3 regions of the Burkholderia mayonis genome follow, and region 3 is predicted to be linked to each of the others. Evidence: riboswitches for the same ligand, from Rfam matches in the RefSeq annotation. Region 3 holds a riboswitch; each other region holds the start of a gene.
What was found. A riboswitch is a leader RNA that binds a small molecule or an ion and turns the genes downstream of it on or off. The one in region 3 is predicted to bind thiamine pyrophosphate.
Positions count from the first base shown of each region.

Region 1 (6,176 bases), on a different replicon from region 3:
GGCCGCGACCTTCGTCGCCGCGTTTATCGTCGTCGTTGCATTCATGGACGAAGCCCTCCTTCCTTGATCGAATGCGAGCGCAAGCCGCTCAATCGCATAGCGGCAGATCGAGCGCCTGCAGCACGTCGCCCGTCGCCGGGTCCTCGACGAACGCCGCGATGCCGTAGCGCGCCGCGTCCTGTGCGCGCAGGCCCGCCGGCAACGGCAGCCGGCGCTGCACGTCGAGCGACGCGGCCGTGCGTCCCTCGGACGCGAGCGGCCCGATCCACTGGCGCACGACGCGCTCGTGATGCAGCGTCGCGCCGCGGTTCTCGCCCGCACGCACCTGCGACTCGATGCCGTTCTCGTACAGCGCCAGATACGCATCGACCGCACGCGGCGCACCGGCGCGCAGCGTCACGGACAGATCGACGTCGAGCGCGTCCGCGCGCCGCGCGGCGGACAGCGCGATGCCGACGCGCGCGGGCTCGGCGGCCGTCGCGATGACACGCCGCTCGAACGCGTCCGCATCGCGCCAGCCGCGCAGCTCGCGCCCGGCGACGGCGACCTCCGGCGTATAGACGAAGCTGCCGCCGCCGCGCGACGCGAGCGCGCGCTGCCGTTCGGTGAAGCGATGCTGCGCAAAGCGATCGGTCCAGCCGAGGCCGTCCCAATAATCGACGTGCAGCGCGAGCGGCACGACGCGCGGCGCGGCGCGATGCGCGGCGAGCCGGGCGAGCCAGTCGTCGGCGGGCGGACAACTGCTGCAGCCTTCGCTCGTGTAGAGCTCGACGAGCGCCTGCCGACCGTCGGGACTGCGCGCGGCGCACGCGCCGAGCGCGGCCGCCTGCGCGACGCACGCCGCGCCGAGCGCGAGCGTCGCCGCGACGGCGCGCATCGAAGCGGAAAATGAAATCGACATATCGAAACTCGTCGGTCAGTGCCGGACGCGGACGCTGCGCACACCGGCATGCGTGTCGTGATCCGGCTTTTCTCGACGCCCGGCATCGCGAGAAAAAAGACCGCCCGAACAGCAAATGGACGGCCGAGCCGGATCATGCCGTGAAATCCGCCGGGAACGGCGCCGCTCAGTTCGACATCGGGCCCGTCTTGTCGGACGACATCGGCTTTTTCATCGCGTCCTTCGACATAGGGTCCTTCTTCATGCCGCCCTTCGCCATGTGATCTTGCTTCTTGCCCATCTGGTCCTTCGACATCGCATCCTTCGACATCGCGTCCTTCGACATCGCGTCCTTCGACATCGCCATGCCGTCCTTCGACATCGCGTCCTTCGACATCGCATCGTTCTGCGCATGCGCGAACGGCACGGCGAACGCGAAACCGGCGACACACGCGACAACAATCAGATTCCTTTTCATGGGATAGCTCCATCGTTATTGGTTGAGGAGCCGAATAGTCGGGACGCGGCGGCGGATATGACAGCGGCGCGCAAAAATTTCTCCGGGACCGACGATTGAGCCGGCGCGCGGTCGATCGCGCGGCGCACAAACGCGCCGCCGCGCCCTGCCGCGCCGGTTCGACGCGCAAGACGACGCGCCGCCCGCGCGCCTCGAACGCGTACGCGGCGGCGCCGCCCGAGCCGCCCCAGCCGCGGCGCAGCATGCGCTGCCAAACGCGCGTTCGCACGCCATCGATCTGTCCCCTGTTGAAACCGCAGCCGACCCGGTGTATCTTTTGCGCTTGCTAACGCGGGGGTCCTGCAATGCGCTCGATCAAGCGATCGTGCGGCGCGGGTGAGAAATACCCTTTGAACCTGATCTGGATAATGCCAGCGCAGGGAAGCGTCAGGATTTCGCCGCTGTTCCACGTCTGAATCCCGTCGCGTCGCGAATCTCGTCTCCTGCTTAGCGCCCCACCACAGGAGATCGCATGAACGCCAATCCCAAGTTCCTGTCGGCCGACGCCCGCGTCGACGCCGCCGCCGTCGCCCCGCTGCCGAACTCGCGCAAGGTCTACGTGACGGGCTCGCAACCTGACATTCGCGTGCCGATGCGCGAAATCACGCAATCCGACACGCCGACGAGCTTCGGCGGCGAAATGAATCCGCCGATCTACGTCTACGACACGTCGGGCCCGTACACGGACCCGGACGTCAAGATCGACATCCGCTCGGGCCTGCCCGCGCTGCGCCAGCGCTGGATCGACGCGCGCGGCGACACCGAAACGCTGACGGGCCTCACGAGCGAGTACGGCCGCGAGCGCGCGGCGGACCCGGCGACGGCCGAGCTGCGCTTCCCCGACCTGCACCGCCACCCGCGCCGCGCGCGAGCGGGCAAGAACGTCACGCAGATGCACTACGCACGCGCGGGGCTCATCACGCCCGAGATGGAATACATCGCGATCCGCGAGAACCAGCGCCGCGCCGAATATCTGGAAAGCCTGAAGGCGAGCGGCCCGAACGGCGCGAAGCTCGCCGCGATGATGGGCCGCCAGCACGTCGGCCAGGCGTTCGGCGCCGCCGCGTTCGGGGCGAACGCACTCGCGGAGATCACGCCCGAGTTCGTTCGCGAAGAAGTCGCGCGCGGCCGCGCGATCATCCCGGCGAACATCAACCACCCGGAAACCGAGCCGATGATCATCGGCCGCAACTTTCTCGTGAAGATCAACGCGAACATCGGCAACTCGGCCGTCACGTCGTCGATCGGCGAGGAAGTCGACAAGATGACGTGGGCGATCCGCTGGGGCGGCGACACGGTGATGGACCTGTCGACGGGCAAGCACATCCATGAAACGCGCGAGTGGATCATCCGCAACAGCCCGGTGCCGATCGGCACGGTGCCGATCTACCAGGCGCTCGAAAAGGTCAACGGCCGCGCCGAGGACCTGACCTGGGAAATCTTCCGCGACACGCTGATCGAACAGGCCGAGCAAGGCGTCGACTACTTCACGATCCACGCGGGCGTGCGTCTGCAATACGTGCCGCTCACCGCGAACCGGATGACGGGCATCGTGTCGCGCGGCGGCTCGATCATGGCGAAGTGGTGTCTCGCGCATCACAAGGAAAGCTTCCTGTACGAACACTTCGAGGACATCTGCGAGATCATGAAGGCGTACGACGTGAGCTTCTCGCTCGGCGACGGCCTGCGCCCCGGCTCGATCTACGACGCGAACGACGAAGCGCAGTTGGGCGAGCTGAAGACGCTCGGCGAGCTCACGCAGATCGCGTGGAAGCACGACGTGCAGGTGATGATCGAAGGTCCGGGCCACGTGCCGATGCAGTTGATCAAGGAGAACATGGACCTGCAGCTCGACTGGTGCAAGGAAGCGCCGTTCTACACGCTCGGGCCGCTCACGACCGACATCGCGCCGGGCTACGACCACATCACGTCGGGCATCGGCGCGGCGATGATCGGCTGGTTCGGCACCGCGATGCTGTGCTACGTGACGCCGAAGGAGCACCTCGGCCTGCCGAACAAGGACGACGTGAAGGAAGGCATCATCACGTACAAGCTCGCCGCGCACGCCGCCGACCTCGCGAAAGGCCACCCGGGCGCGCAGGTGCGCGACAACGCGCTGTCGAAGGCGCGCTTCGAGTTCCGCTGGGAAGACCAGTTCAACCTCGGCCTCGATCCGGACAAGGCGCGCGAATTCCACGACGAGACGCTGCCGAAGGATTCGGCGAAGGTCGCGCATTTCTGCTCGATGTGCGGCCCGCACTTCTGCTCGATGAAGATCACGCAGGACGTGCGCGAGTTTGCGGCGCAGCAGGGCATGTCGGAAACCGATGCGCTGAGGAAAGGCATGGAAGTGAAGGCGGTCGAGTTCGTGAAGAGCGGCTCGGAGATCTACCATCGCCAGTAATGCGGCGCGCGCCGCGGCAGTGCCCCGAAAGCCCGCCTCGCGCGGGCTTTTTCACGTATGCGTCACGGCGCGCCGGGCGCGAAACAAATGATTACGAAAGCGATAGGGCTCTAACAAGTCCTTACAGCGCAAAACGTATCGCCCGCGTAGATTTTTGAGTGTGGGCTGCGTTCCAGAACGCGCCTACGCATCTCTTTCATCCGAGGATTGAACAATGAAATCGATTCGGCGTATTGGGGTATGCGCAATGCTCATCGCAACGGTAGCGAGTCTGTCGGCATGCGATACGATGACTCGCCAGCAACGGAACGCAGCAATCGGCGCGGGCATCGGCGGTGTCGCCGGCGCGGCGATCGGCGGCAACGCCCTGTCGACGATCGGCGGCGCCGCCGCAGGCGGCCTCGTAGGCAGCCAAGTCGGCAAGTAAGCCCGCGAATCGGGCGCGCCGCTCAAGCGGCCGCGTCCTTGCATGCGGGCGATGCCCGCCGCGTTCGTCGTGGCGGGCATCGCCCGGCCGTTTCGCGAAACCGTGCGAGCATGGCGATTCGTGCGACGATTGCGCCGCGGCCAGCGGCGGAAATGATCCGTTACCGTTTCACACAGCGTTTCACACGAGAGCGGTCTAAGCTCGCAAGCATCGAACCCTGCCCCGCACGCACGACTGCGGAACCATCATGAACAAGACGCTTGTCGCCGCAGCACTCGCGAGCATCGCGCTTGCCGGCTGCTATTACCCGTACGGCTATTACCCTGCCGGCGGCTACTACCCTGCCGGCGGCTATTACGCGGCGCCGGTGGAAACCGCGCCCGTCTACGTCGCGCCCGCGTATCCGTCGTACTACTATCCGGCGCCCTCGCTGTCGCTCAACTTCGGCTACTGGGGCGGCGGCGGCCGCGGCTGGCGCCATCACTGAGCCTTCGCCGCGCGACGTCGGCATGCCGACGTCGGCGCGCGGCGCGCCGGTTTCATCTTCGCGCCGGCCGGTCGCCGACGATGCGCGGCTCTCGCTCTCGTTGCCGAACATTGCAGTTTCATCGCAGCCTGAAACATCGCGCGACAGCGCGGTGTAAGATGCTTGGCCGATCTCCCCTCGACAGCCAAGTGTCCGATCCTCGATGAACATCAAGAACGCCTTTCTGCTGATCATCCTCGCCGCGCTATGGGGCGCGTCGTTCCTCTTCATTCGCATCGGCGTCACCGAATTCGGCGTCGCGCCGCTGATGGCGCTGCGCGTCGGCATCGGCGCCCTCTTCCTCGTCACGCTCATGCTCACGCGCTACTCGCCGCGCGAACTCGCCGCGCTGCTGCGCAAGCACGCCTGGCCGCTCTTCGTCGTCGGCCTGCTCAATTCCGCCGCGCCGTTCTGCCTGTTCGCGTTCGCCGAGCTCACGCTGTCGGCGGGCGTCACGTCGGTCATCAACGCGACGACGCCGCTCTGGGGCGCGCTCGTCGCGTATCTGTGGCTCAAGGATTCGCTGTCGCTGCCGCGCGCGCTCGGCCTCGTGGTCGGCTTCGCCGGCGTGCTGACGCTCGTCTGGGATCAGGTGTTCTCGCCGCACGGCGCGAATCCGGCCTCGCCCGCGACGGCCGCGCTCGCCGCCGCCGCGGCGCTCGGCGCGACGCTGCTGTACGGAATTGCCGCGAACTTCACGAAGCGCAAGCTCACGGGCGTCGATCCGCTCGTCAACGCGACGGGCAGCATGGTCGGCGCGACGGTCCTGCTGCTGCCGTTCGCGCTCGCGACCTGGCCCGCCGCGCCCGTCTCCCCGCACGCGTGGGGCTCGGTGCTTGCGCTCGGCATCGCGTGCACGGGCATCGCCTATTTCATCTTCTTCTACCTGATCGCGCACGTCGGGCCGGCGCGCGCGATTACCGTCACGTTCGTGATCCCGGTGTTCGGCATCCTGTGGGGCGCGCTCTTCCTCGGCGAACGCGTATCGTTCGCGATGCTCGAAGGCTGCGCGATCGTGCTGCTCGGTACCGCGCTCGCGACCGGCGTGATCAAGCGGATTCCCGGCATCCGGTCGCAGCGGAACGAGGCTGCGTGACGGCGGACGACGGATGCGAGCGCCGCGCGGCGCCGCTGGCATGCGACGGTGCAGCGCGGCGTGACGCCGTGCTGCGGCGGGATCGCGCGACGCGGTGCGTCCCACGAGCCGCGTGTATCGGCTGGTGAGTCGGAAACGTCGAGCCTCACGGAGTTCATCTCGAATATCCCGACGCCCGATACCGTTCGGTGAGCAGATCATCGGGTGTCGAGCATCGCGGATATCGCTGCCGGCGGTGCACGCGCGATCGTTGGCATCCGGAACGACAGCGCGTACGTTGATACGACCCCACGCGGCCAGAACCTGCTTGACGCCCTCAATCTGTA
Region 1 is NZ_CP013386.1:2,547,993-2,554,168, forward strand. It holds gene WS70_RS12280 (DUF1223 domain-containing protein) at 89-901, opposite strand; gene WS70_RS12285 (pentapeptide MXKDX repeat protein) at 1,068-1,358, opposite strand; TPP riboswitch at 1,681-1,798, shown strand; gene thiC (phosphomethylpyrimidine synthase ThiC) at 1,870-3,801, shown strand; gene WS70_RS12295 (glycine zipper 2TM domain-containing protein) at 4,016-4,228, shown strand; gene WS70_RS12300 (hypothetical protein) at 4,476-4,715, shown strand; gene WS70_RS12305 (DMT family transporter) at 4,918-5,850, shown strand.
Region 1: linked by a shared signal. The riboswitch ahead of thiC (phosphomethylpyrimidine synthase ThiC) and the one ahead of WS70_RS25105 (DMT family transporter) in region 3 are both predicted to bind thiamine pyrophosphate.

Region 2 (6,176 bases), on a different replicon from region 3:
AGCGAGCGGCTCGGCGCGCGCCTTGCCGAACTCGCGGCGGTCGACGCGGTGCCGCCCGTCGACGTCGAGCGCGTCGTCTGCTGGCCGAGCACCGCGCATGCGCGGCTCGTCGTCGCGGAGCTCGCGCCGCAGCCACAATTGCTCGCGCTCGGCGAGCGGGTGGGCGGCGCATTACGCGAGCTCGGTTTGCCGCCCGACAGCCGCGCGTTCAAGCCGCACGTGACGATCGCGCGGTTTCCGCGTGACGCGCATCGCGTGGCGACCGACAGCGCGAACGATGCCGTAAGCGGCATACCGCTCGCGTTGCGGTTCGAAACGCTCACGCTCTACGAGAGCATTCTCACGCGCCCGGGCGCCGAGCATCGGGTGCTCGCGTCGGCGGCGCTGCGTGGATGACGGCGGGGCGAGCGTAGCGCGGGGCCTGGTTGTCGATCGGCATTTCGCCGAATGCTCAGGTTCCCGAAGCGATCGCGGCGCCGGCCGCTTGTCGTTCGATATCCTCTCTTTCGCCTGTCTGACGAAATGACCGGCTGCGTCGCCGACCGGCATTCGGCGACACTTCTTGGCATTTACGATCGTCGGCGAGCGTGGACACGATCTGCGGCCGCGCGTCCCGCTGGCGCATCGCCGACCTCCACGCACCGGCCGCTCATCGCCCGCTGCCGTACCGCGCGAGCGTCGCCCCGTCGAAATTGATCTCCGGTTCGTGCCCGGCGGCGAGATCCGCGGCGAACGCCGCGCATGCGGCGCCCCGCCGCGCGGCATCGATCGTCCACCGCGGCGAACCGCTCGCGCGCGGCTTCGTCCGCGCCGCGCGCATGCAGCATCAGCGCGCCGCCGGGCGCCGCGAGCGTGCGCGCGCCGCGCTGATCTCCGAGCCCGCGCCCGTGATCGGCGCGACGCGAGAATGTGCGCCGCTCACGCGGCGACCCTCGCTTCATCGCGGCGCACGTCGAGCGTCTGCTCATGGAACGATGCGACCGATTCGCGGTGCGCGATGCTGACGATCGCCGCCTTCGGCAGCCGCTCGTCGAAGAGCCGGTAGAGGCGCGCTTCGTTGTCGGCGTCGAGCGCGCTCGTCGCTTCGTCGAGGAACAGATAGTCGGGCTTGTGCAGCAGCACGCGTGCGCCCGCGAGACGCTGCTGCTCGCCGGGCGACAGGATGCGCGTCCAGTGGCCGGTCTCGCCGAGCCGCTCGGCGTAGTCGCCGAGGCCGCATGCGCGCAGCGCGTCGCGGCATGCGTCGTCGCTGAACGTGTCGACGGCCGACGGATACGCGAGCGCCGCCTTCAGCGCGCCGATCGGCAGGTAGCTCTGCTGCGGGACGAACATCATCCGCGCGTCGACGGGCGCATCGATCGCGCCGTCGCCGAACGGCCAGAGGCCCGCGAGCGCACGCATCAGCGTGCTCTTGCCGGAGCCGGACGGCCCGCGTACGAGCCAGCGCGAGCCGGGCTGGATCGCGACGTCGCCAATCGACGCGAGCGCCGCGCCATTCGGCAGCGCGAGCTTTAGGCCCGACGTCGTGATTTCGGCCGTGTCGACGTAATGCAGGTTGATGCCGCCGTGCTCGGTCGCGGGCGACATCGCTTCCTTCAGGTGCGACGCGCCCATCACACGCTTGAATTCGCGCAGACGGTTGACGGTCGCGCGCCACTCGGCGAGCGTGCCGTAACTGTTGATGAACCACGAGAACGAGTCGCTGACGGTGCTGAACGCACGGCTGATCTGCATCAGCACGCCGAACGTGAACGCGCCTGCGAAGTAGCGGGGCGCGGCGACCGCGATCGGAAAGAGGCTCGCGAGCTGCGCGTAGAAGTTCAGCACGAACGTGAGGCGCTTCGTGTAGCGCATCACGCGCCACCAGTTCTCGCGGATCCGCTGGAACAGGTTCTGCTCGTGTGCGGTCTCGACGGGCTCGCCGCTGTAGAACGCGATCTGCTCAGCGTTCTCACGGATGCGGATCAGGCTGAAGCGGAAGTCCGCCTCGACGCGCTGCTGCTGGTAGTTGATCGACACGAGCGGATGGCCGAAGCGGTGCATCACGTACGAACCGGCGATCGCGTAGATCATCGCGACCCACACCATGTAGCCGGGGATCGTGATCGCGTGGCCGCTGAGCGTGATTGTCGCCGCGCCGGCGATCGACCAGAGGATCGTCGCGAACGAGATCAGCGTGACGACCGTCGACAGCAGGTCGAGCGACAGCGACAGCGTCGTCGACGCGAGCGACTGCAGGTCGTCTGCGATCCGCTGGTCGGGGTTGTCGGCGAGCCGGTCGCGCTCGATCCGGTAGAAGTTGCGGTCGCCGAGCCATTCGTGCAGGAAGCGCGTCGTCAGCCACTGGCGCCAGCGGAAGCCGAGCATCTGCCGCAAGTAGAGACCGTACACCGCGAGGATGATGAACGCGAACGCGAGCACCGCGAACGTGATCAGCAGGCTCGGGAAGTCGCGCACGTCCTTCGATTGCAGCGCGTTGTAGAACGACGCGCTCCACGAGTTGATCCGCACGTTGATCCACACGAGCGTCAGATTGATCGCGACGATCGTGACGAGCAGTCCCCACGCGACCTTCCACTCTTCGGAGACCCAATAGGGCTTGATGAGGCTCCACGTGGATATCGGAGACGGATGTCGCGACGGATCGTCCGGAATGGGGGCGAGGGCTTGCATCGATTGAGTCATGAGCTTCCTGATGTGAGGCCGGCGACGCCGGGCGGACGGCCGCGCCGCGCCCGGCGCGCCCGTTCGGCGCCGCCGCGCGGCGAGCGTGCCGCGGATTCTGGCGAGCATGTCTTAAACGACGCTTAACGCCGGGAGCGACATCGGCACGCCGCCGCCGCGATGTCGCTCGCGCGCCGTGCCCTGCGGGCATTGTGCCAGCGCCGCGGTGCGGCAGGCGAATTTGCCGCATTCCGAGGTTTGCTGCCGTTTCCGCTTTTATGGTCTAATGGCCGTCGACGAAACAGGGGTGCTTCGCGCGCCTCGGCCCTGCCGGTCGGCACGGCCGGATGCGCGGCGAGGCTGAGAGAGACCCTTCGCACCCGATCCGGGTAATACCGGCGCGGGAAGTTTCCGATCCCGCCGGGCCGCGCCCGCCGCCGTCGCTTTGTCGAGCTGCGCGTCGCATGGTTCTGGCCGGCCTCAGTCGCCGGTTTCGTCCTTTTGGGTGCGCATCTTCGCGCGTGACGGAAGGTATCGATGACCGTGCAATCTTCAGTTCTTTTGCTTCGCTGCGAGCCGTCGGCCGCGGCGGCTTCCCCGGCCCGCCTTTCGGGCCGTCTCTCGGTGACGAACACGACGGGCGGATGCGATGAACCTGCACGCGTCTGAACCCGATTTCGCGGTGCTGGGCGGCGGCCTCGTCGGCCGTCTGATCGCGTGGCGCCTCGCGGGCGCGGGGCACCGCGTCGCGCTCTACGAGCGCGGCGATGCGGCGGGCTCGGGTTCCGCCGCATGGGTCGCGGCGGCGATGCTCGCGCCGCTCGCCGAAGCGGCGAGCGCCGAGCGCTTCATCTCCGATCTCGGCGTCGCATCGCTCGACCTCTGGCCGCGCTGGCTTGCCGAGCTGCCCGAGCCCGTGTTCTTCCAGCGCAACGGCACGCTCGTCGTCTGGCATCACGCGGACCGCGCGGAAGCGCCGCTCTTTGAGCGCCGCGTGCGCGCGAACGCGAGCGCCGAGCTGCTCGACGGTGGCCTCGTCGCGCTCGCGGGCGCACAGGTCGACGCGGCCGAGCCGGCGCTCGCCGGGCGCTTCGCGCACGGCCTCCTGCTGCCGCGCGAAGGCCAGCTCGACAACCGCCAGGTGCTGCGCGCGCTCGCTGCGGGCCTCGCCGAGCGCGGCGTCGACGCGCACTGGAACACCGCAATCGAGCCGCAGGCGGCGCCCGTCGCGCGCATCACGATCGATTGCCGCGGGCTCGGCGCGAAGGCGCAGATGCCGACGCTGCGCGGGATCCGCGGCGAGGTCGTGCGCGTGCACGCGCCGGGCATCGGCCTCACGCGCCCCGTGCGGCTTCTGCATCCGCGCTATCCGCTCTACGTCGCGCCGAAAGAGAACGATCTCTACGTGATCGGCGCGACCGAGATCGAGGGCGAGGACATGTCGCCCGTCAGCGTGCGCTCGGCGCTCGAGCTGCTGAGCGCCGCGTTCTCGGTGCATCCGGCGTTCGGCGAGGCGCGCATTCTCGAGCTGAATTCGCAATGCCGGCCGACGCTGCCCAACCATCGCCCGGCGCTCGTCTGGGATGGTGGTGCGACGCTCGCGGTCAACGGCCTGTACCGGCACGGCTTCATGATCGCGCCGGAAGTCGCCGACACCGCGGTCCGCTTCGCACGGGCGCTTGTCGAGCGTACGGTGAAGGATGCCGACACGTTCGCCGCGTGGCGCCACGACGCGCGCTGGCCGGCGCTGCTGCAGCAAGGCGCGGCGCACGCGCCCGCGTGAGCGCGGCCCGCCGATCCGATCAATCGATATCGACAGCATCATGGACATCCAGATCAATCAACAGACGCTCTCGCTGCCCGACGGCGCGACGGTCGCCGACGCGCTCGCCGCATACGGCGTGCAGCCGCCGTTCGCGGTCGCGATCAACGGCGCGTTCGTCGCGCGCACGCAGCACGCGGCACGCGCACTCGCCGCGGGCGACAAGCTCGACATCGTGCATCCGGTCGCAGGCGGCTGACGCGTTGGCGCGCCAGCTTCGTCCCTGCACCCGCCCCCACAGGATCTTCCGATGACGCCTCTTTCTTCCGCCGACACGCTCACGCTGCACGGCACAACCTTCGCGAGCCGCGTGCTGCTCGGCACGTCGCGCTATCCGTCTCTGCAGTCGCTGTCCGATTCGATCGCCGCCGCGCGGCCGGGCATGGTGACGGTCGCGCTGCGGCGCCAGATGAACGCCGGTGCGGCCGAGGCCGGCTTCTTCGATCTGCTCAAGCGCCACAACGTGCCGCTGTTGCCGAACACGGCGGGCTGCCAGACAGTCGCCGAGGCGGTGACGACCGCGCAGATGGCGCGCGAAGTGTTCGAAACCGACTGGATCAAGCTCGAGCTGATCGGCGACGATTACACGCTGCAGCCGGACCCGGTCGGTCTCATCGAGGCGGCGACGCTGCTCGTGAAGGACGGCTTCAAGGTGCTGCCGTACTGCACCGAGGATCTCGTGATCGGCCGGCGCCTGCTCGATGCGGGCTGCGAGGCGCTGATGCCGTGGGGCGCGCCGATCGGCACCGGTAAGGGCGTCGTGAACCCGTACGGGCTGCGCGTGCTGCGCGAGCGGCTGCCGGACGTGCCGCTCATCGTCGACGCGGGGCTCGGCGTGCCGTCGCACGCGTGCCAGGTGATGGAGTGGGGCTTCGACGGCGTGCTGCTCAACACCGCCGTGTCGCAGGCGACGCATCCGGAGATCATGGCGCGCGCGTTCGCACAGGGCGTCGAGGCGGGGCGCGCCGCGTACCTGGCCGGGCCGATGGACGCGCGCGAGACCGCGCACGCGAGCACGCCCGTCGTCGGGATGCCGTTCTGGCACCAGGACGGGAGCCACGCATGAGCGCCGCGCTGCCCGACGCGTTCTGGCCGCCCGCCGACGAGCTTACCGAGGCCGCCGAGCGGATTCGCGCGACGCTCGGCGTGTGGCCGCAGCCCGCGGCGCGCTCGCGGATCTGCCTTGCGCCGCCCGAGCATCCGCGCGCGGGCGACCTGTGGGTCGCGACCGCAGGCGACGCCGATGCCGACGCCGCCCATCTCGCGCGGCTGACTACGGCGGGCGCGCAGGCGATCGTCATCGACGACACGTTGGCGACGCTGTACGCCGGCGCGGCGCGCCATGCGCTCGCCGCGCGCGCGCCGCTCGCCGAAGACTGGATCGCCGCGCTCGCCGCGTTCCTCGATTGCGGCTTTCCGGCGCCCGATGCGCTCGTGCTCGCGCTCGCGTGGCGCGACGGCGACGAGGCGCGCGGCGACGATTCCTGGCCCGTCGATCCGGCGCGCTTTCCGCGCGCGCTCGATGTGGCCGCGTCACCGGAGTCCGCGTTCCCGGCGTGCCCGCACCGGCTCGGCCTGTATCCGGTGCTGCCGAGCGCCGAATGGGTCGAGCGGGTGCTCGACTGCGGCGTGAAGACTGTGCAACTGCGCGTGAAGGATGCGTCGCCCGACGCGCTGCGCGCCCAGATCG
Region 2 is NZ_CP013386.1:403,451-409,626, forward strand. It holds gene thpR (RNA 2',3'-cyclic phosphodiesterase) at 1-396, shown strand, start outside; gene WS70_RS02060 (ABC transporter ATP-binding protein/permease) at 919-2,685, opposite strand; TPP riboswitch at 2,958-3,088, shown strand; gene WS70_RS02065 (FAD-dependent oxidoreductase) at 3,314-4,447, shown strand; gene thiS (sulfur carrier protein ThiS) at 4,488-4,685, shown strand; gene WS70_RS02075 (thiazole synthase) at 4,737-5,552, shown strand; gene thiE (thiamine phosphate synthase) at 5,549-6,176, shown strand, end outside.
Region 2: linked by a shared signal. The riboswitch ahead of WS70_RS02065 (FAD-dependent oxidoreductase) and the one ahead of WS70_RS25105 (DMT family transporter) in region 3 are both predicted to bind thiamine pyrophosphate.

Region 3 (6,176 bases):
CAACGGCATGCTCGTGCTCACGAGTTCGACGAGAAATTCAGAAAGATAAATGAGCGGGTCGGAAGGGTGCGCTAGCGGAACATCGCATTCGAATACCGGTTCGAGCACCATGTCGTGATATTTTTCGGCGACGATGTATCCGAGTGCCTGAATGTTGCAGCGGAAGCCGTGAACAAATCCGGAAGCGGCATCCGGATCATTGACGCGCATCGGAGCGCCGAGAAAGTAGAGACCCGGCACGCTGACCGACTCCCAACTCGATGTCAGCAGGCAGTATTTTCCCTTTTCGTCAATGGCCGGCCGTACGGTTTCCATGTCGAAAACGCCGGGCAGCGTGTAATTGAAGCCACAACATACGATCACGTCGTCCACGATGCCGGTTCGCTTCATCCACCTTGGCGGAGACCAGTGGGGGCAAGGCGTTTCGTAGCGAACCAGCAAGCGGCCTTCGTATTTGCCGCTGGCGATTCGCCTGACTTCGACGATGCGATCGCTCACGATATTGTTGTTGGATTTGAGCTGCATCAGATCGAACACGTCGGAGACTTGTGCCCGCAAGTCATGCACGTTGTGTGTTTGCCGGGCGAACATGGGTAGAGACCGCGTGACGACGCGCGTCTCCGCCGTGATGTCGATGAGGTGGTGTGCAATCTCGAATGCGGAATTGCCGCGGCCCAGAATGATGACGACCTTGTTCCGGTAGCGTTCCACCGCGGTATCGGGCTCGAAGTCCCCGTAGAAAGTGCAGGTCTCGGCATTGAGCCCCTTGATATCCGGAACGATCGGCTCCGACTTGCCGGTAGCGCAGAAAATACGATCCGCGGTGATGCACGGCGCGTTCGATACGGCGAGAACGAAGTACCCGCCTTCGCGCGCTATGCGCTGCACGCGAGCACGCGTCCGAATGTGTTTCGACAGCCCCTTCTTTTCCGCGACGTACTTCAGATACTCGTTGTAAATTCTTGCCGACGGCCAATGCTCCGACGTCCACTCCGTGAATCGCAGCTTGGGATCGTTCGTCACATCATCGGCATCGATGGTGCTCAATGTGTGCCAGTCGTATCGCATCCGATAAGTATGGCTATCGCCGGGAACGTATCTTTTGTTTAGCGAAATAAGCTGTCCGCATACCGGAAATCGATCCCACTGCCCACCGACAGTCTCGTTCGCCTCGAGCAAAAGATATTCAATCCCCCTTCTCTCGAATTCGAGAGCCATGTTGATTCCCGCTGGGCCGCCGCCAATGATGACGTTAAAAAAATGTTCCATCGTTGCTGTCTCCTCATTCATGCCTTTGAGAATCGAGAGAGGCCTCGATCGACCTTTTTCATTCGGTTTTGCCAAATGCGTCGCGCGGATGCGGAGCGTCGGGCGGCTCCTACATCCTTCGAATGCGCTGAATCCCCAAGACGTTCTCGTCATCGATCGGATCGAGCCCGAGCGATACCGCGTTTATGAATCGCCAACCGATCTTCTCGTCAGTTTTCGGGGCCTCAAACGCGCGTCGAAATTCGATTCGCAAGGTCGGCGGCTGCCTGTAGCTGCACGCTCTCGCAGTTCGGCTTGCGCATCTCGTGGCCATGCCTCGATCGATGCCAGCCACCCCCGGTCGCCGATATGCTCCCGGGTGCCTGCGATTGCTCTCGAACGGTGGTGCGCAATCATCCCGTGGAAAAGACATCGGAAAGGCGCGAATCCGCGGTACGGTCGACGACGGTCAAGCAGCCGTCGACGGCACTCGGACCGGTTCGCGGCTGAAAGTAAATCGTCAGGATCAGCCGGAATATTTTGTCATACCAATATAGCTGAAAGTAACTGAAAGCGCGCTTCGATGGAAACCCGCATTTATGTTGTCGCGCCCTCGGCTTCCGCCATTCACGCACGCGTCGTCCGACCGCGCATCATGGGCCGCCGTCGCACGTCGCGCGAACACTTGCGTCTCAAGCGGGATACGTGAGGCAGGCGGCGCCGACCGCCACCGCCGCGCAGGCGGCGAAGCGCCGCCCGCTCGGCTTCTCGCCGAGCCACGCCCAGCCGATCAACGCCGAAAACACGATGCTCGTCTCCCGCAGCGCGGCGATCGGACCGACCGGACCGCGCGACAGCGCGTCGACGACCGCCGCGTAGCTGACGAGCGAGATCAGCCCGCCCGCCGCGGATTTCAGCATTTCGCCGCGCGTGAAGCCGTCGCTCAAACGGCGGCCGAACAGGAAGAACACAGCCGGCATCGCGATGCCGTAGACGATGAAGATCCACGCGGCGTACGCGAGCGGATCGCCCGCGATGCGCGAGCCGACGCCGTCGACCGTCACGTAGCCGCCGATGAAGAGCGCGGTGACGAGCGCGGCGGCGAACGAGCGCAGATGAATCCGCGACCGGCCGAGCGTGAGGCTCGCGATGCCGCCCGATACGAGCGCGACGCCCGCGAGCGACGCGCCGCCCAGGCGCTGGCCCGCCCATGCGTAGCCGCCCAGCGTGACGAGCAACGGCACCGTGCCGCGGACGACCGGATAGACCTGGCTGAGCGCCGCGCCCTGATACGCGTACGCGAGAAACACGCTGTAGCCGACCTGCAGCGCGGCGGACGCCGTCAGATACGGCCAGCTCGCACGCGCGGGCAGCGGCAGCAGCGCCGCGCAGACGGCGGCGGCGGCGGTCGTCGCGAAGCTCATCATGGTGATGCTCCACAGACGGTCCGCGCCGCTTCTCAGCAGCGCGTTCCACGTCGCGTGCAGGATCGCCGCGAACAGGACGAGCGCGATGACGGACGGCGTCATCGGCGCGCGCCGAGCGGAACGGGAAACACGGGAAACACGGAGAGCGCGGCCGCGGCGCGGCGACCGGCGAGCTTCGGACAAGCCATGGCGGACCTCATTCCTACGCCGGCATTACCCGGATCAGGTTTAGGGGTCGTTCCTTGCGCGGAACCTCTCAGCCGATCGCCCGGCTCCCCCTGATGGCCCGGCTATTATCGATAAGAACCCGGCGGCGGGCAAGCCGATGCGGGCGGTCCGGTCGCCCTATGCGGCACCCTCGGCCGGCGCGACGGAACGGCTGGCCGAAGCGGTTTGCAACGCCCGCTGTCGCGATGCCGGAACGATCCGATGCCGCGATGCGCGGCGCAAGCCGCTCACGATCCACGGTCGACGGGAAATGCGATCGCATCGATCGCGCCGCGCGCTGTCGCGCGTCGGCGGGGGCCGGGCGATGCCGGCATAATGACCGTCGACGCCCCACTTTTCCCGCCCGCGGCCGCCATGACGCTCGCCATCGTCGTCCTGAACCTGATCGGCTTCTTCATCGAGCTCGCCGATCCCGACCGCGTGCTCACGCTGTTCGCGCTGTGGCCGCCGCGGCTCAGCACGGGCGCCGCGGCCGGCGCGCCGGCGTTCCATGTCTGGCAAATCGTCACGTACAGCGCGCTGCATGCGGGGCTGTCGCACCTGATCTTCAACATGCTCGGGCTCGTCATGTTCGGCCGCGACGTCGAGCGCTCGCTCGGCCGCGCGCGGTTCGGCACGCTCTATCTCGCGAGCGTCGTCTGCGGCGCGCTCACGCAGCTCGTCGTCGCCCGTTATACGGCGACGGGCGCCGCGCCGACGATCGGCGCGTCGGCCGGCGTGTTCGGCGTGCTCGCCGCATATGCGCTGCTGTATCCGTCGCGCCGCGTCGTGCTGCTGTTTCCGCCGATTCCGATGCCCGCGTGGGTGTTCGCACTCGTCTACGCGGGCGTCGAGTTGCTGCTCGGCGTCGCCGGCGCGGCCAGCGGCATCGCGCATTTCGCGCATCTGGGCGGGATGTTCGGCGCGCTCGTGCTGATGCTGTTCTGGGCGCGGCCGCGAAGGGAATGGCCGATCGAGTAAGGGGTGGCGACGGGCGGCTTGCCGGCGCGCCGCCCGCGATCGATCGCGCGGCCGGCGGCGCGTGCGCGGCGTTGGCCGCACCGGCGCGGCGCACCCCGGGACGATTGCGGCGACGAGCGCTTCGTCATGCCGTCGACGCTCGCGCCGCGCCCTTTCCGTGTGACATCGCCGCCGCAGATATCCGCCGATCCGATCGGGCGCTCGCCTCGCTTCGCGAACCGTTGCCTCGCGAACCGTTTCGCGCCGCCCGACGCAAGCGATGAGCGCCCCGCCGCCGATACGGCTGCGTCACTGCGGCACCGAATGATCGGCCTTGTCGGCGCCTGTCGGCAGCGTCGGCGGATCGGGATCGTCTTCGCCCCGCTTCGCCGCGCTCCCGCCTTGCTCGCCCGATTTTCCCGTTTCGCCGGTTTCGCCTTCCAGCAGCGGCTCGTCGTTCATCAGTCTCACGAGCATCTCATGATCGACGACCTCGTGCTTCAGCAGATACTGCGCGATCCGTTCGAGCGCGTCGCGCCGCTCCTTCAGCGTTCGCGACACGCGATCGTGCGCTTCGGCGAGGAGCCGCTGAATCTCGTCGTCGATCCGCGTCGCGGTGCTCTCGCTGCAGCGCTCGCCTCCCGGCTGCCAGACGACGGGCAATAGCCCGCGGCTGTCGGCGTCGCCGAACGTCGCGAGGCCGATCCGCTCGCTCATCCCGTAGCGAGCGACCATGTGCCGCGCCATCTCGGTCGCGCGCTCGAGGTCGTTCTCCGCGCCCGTCGACACGTCGCCGAACACGATCTCCTCGGCGACGCGCCCGCCGAGCAGCACGTCGAGCCGGTCGAGCAGCTCGCTCTTCCTGAGCACGTAGCGGTCCTCGGTCGGCACCTGCTGCGTGTAGCCGAGCGCCGCGATTCCGCGCGGGATGATCGACACCTTCTTCACCGGATCGCTGTGCGCGCGGGTCTGCGCGATCAGCGCGTGCCCTGCCTCGTGATGCGCGATCGTGATCTTCTCCTGCTCGCTCATCACGCGGCTCTTGCGCTCCATGCCGGTCATCGCGCGGTCGATCGCCTCGTCGAAGTCCGACATGTCGATCGCCGGCTTGTCATGCTCGGCCGCGTGCAGCGCCGCCTCGTTGACGATGTTCGCGAGATCCGCGCCGACGAAGCCCGGCGTGCGCGACGCGAGCTCGCCGAGATCGACGTCCGGCGCGAGCTTCACCTGCTTCACGTGGACCGACAGGATCTGCCGCCGTCCGGTCACGTCCGGCCGGTCGATCGCGATGTGCCGGTCGAAGCGGCCCGGGCGCAGCAGCGCGGGATCGAGAATCTCCGGACGATTGGTGGCCGCCATGATGATGACGCCCGAATTCGCCTGGAAGCCGTCCATCTCGACGAGCAGCTGGTTGAGCGTCTGCTCGCGCTCGTCGTTGCCCGACGTGAGGCCCGCGCCGCGGACCTTGCCGATCGCGTCGAGCTCGTCGATGAAGATGATGCACGGCGCCTTCTGCTGCGCCTGCTCGAACAGGTCGCGCACGCGCGCCGCGCCGACGCCGACGAACATCTCGACGAACGACGAGCCGCTCGTCGAGAAGAACGGCACGCCCGCCTCGCCCGCCACCGCCTTCGCGAGCAGCGTCTTGCCGGTGCCGGGCGCGCCGACGACCAGCACGCCCTTCGGAATCTTGCCGCCGAGCCGCTGGTAGCGCGCGGGCGCGCGCAGGAACGAGACGATCTGCTGGAGTTCGGCCTTCGCTTCGTCGATGCCGGCGATGTCGTCGAAATCGATGCCGGTCTTCGCTTCCATGTAGACGCGCGGCTTGCTCTTGCCGACGCCCGACCAGTCCTGCAAGCCGCCGCGCGGGCGGCGCAGCATCAGGTTCCAGACGATCGCGAATATCGCGATCGGCACGACCCACGACGCGAGCGTGCCGATCCACGTGTCGTCCTCGGCGCCGCGGTAGCGGGCGCCCGTCGCGGCGAGCGTGTCGATCAGGTGGTCGTCGGTCACGCGCTTCGTCGTGAAGCGCCACGGCGCGCCCGCGCGCTTGACCGCCTCGGCGTCCGACGCCGGCAGCGCGGCCGCCGCCGCGCTGCTGCGCAGCACACCGGTGATCCGCGTCGGGCTGATTTCGAGATCGTCGACCTGCGCGGCCGCCACGAGCTTGCGGAAGTCGCTGTACGCGATCGGTGTCGCGGGCGCGGACAGCGTCGCGAGCTGCAGCGCGAGCAGCACCATGAACACCAGCACGACGACGAAGCCCAAGTATCCGGTTTCGCTCTTCATCGGGATTCCTCGGCGTGCGGTGGGCGATACGGGGGATCGGGA
Region 3 is NZ_CP013387.1:1,461,850-1,468,025, forward strand. It holds gene WS70_RS25095 (NAD(P)-binding domain-containing protein) at 1-1,269, opposite strand, end outside; gene WS70_RS25105 (DMT family transporter) at 1,941-2,777, opposite strand; TPP riboswitch at 2,858-2,964, opposite strand; gene WS70_RS25115 (rhomboid family intramembrane serine protease) at 3,258-3,863, shown strand; gene ftsH (ATP-dependent zinc metalloprotease FtsH) at 4,152-6,134, opposite strand.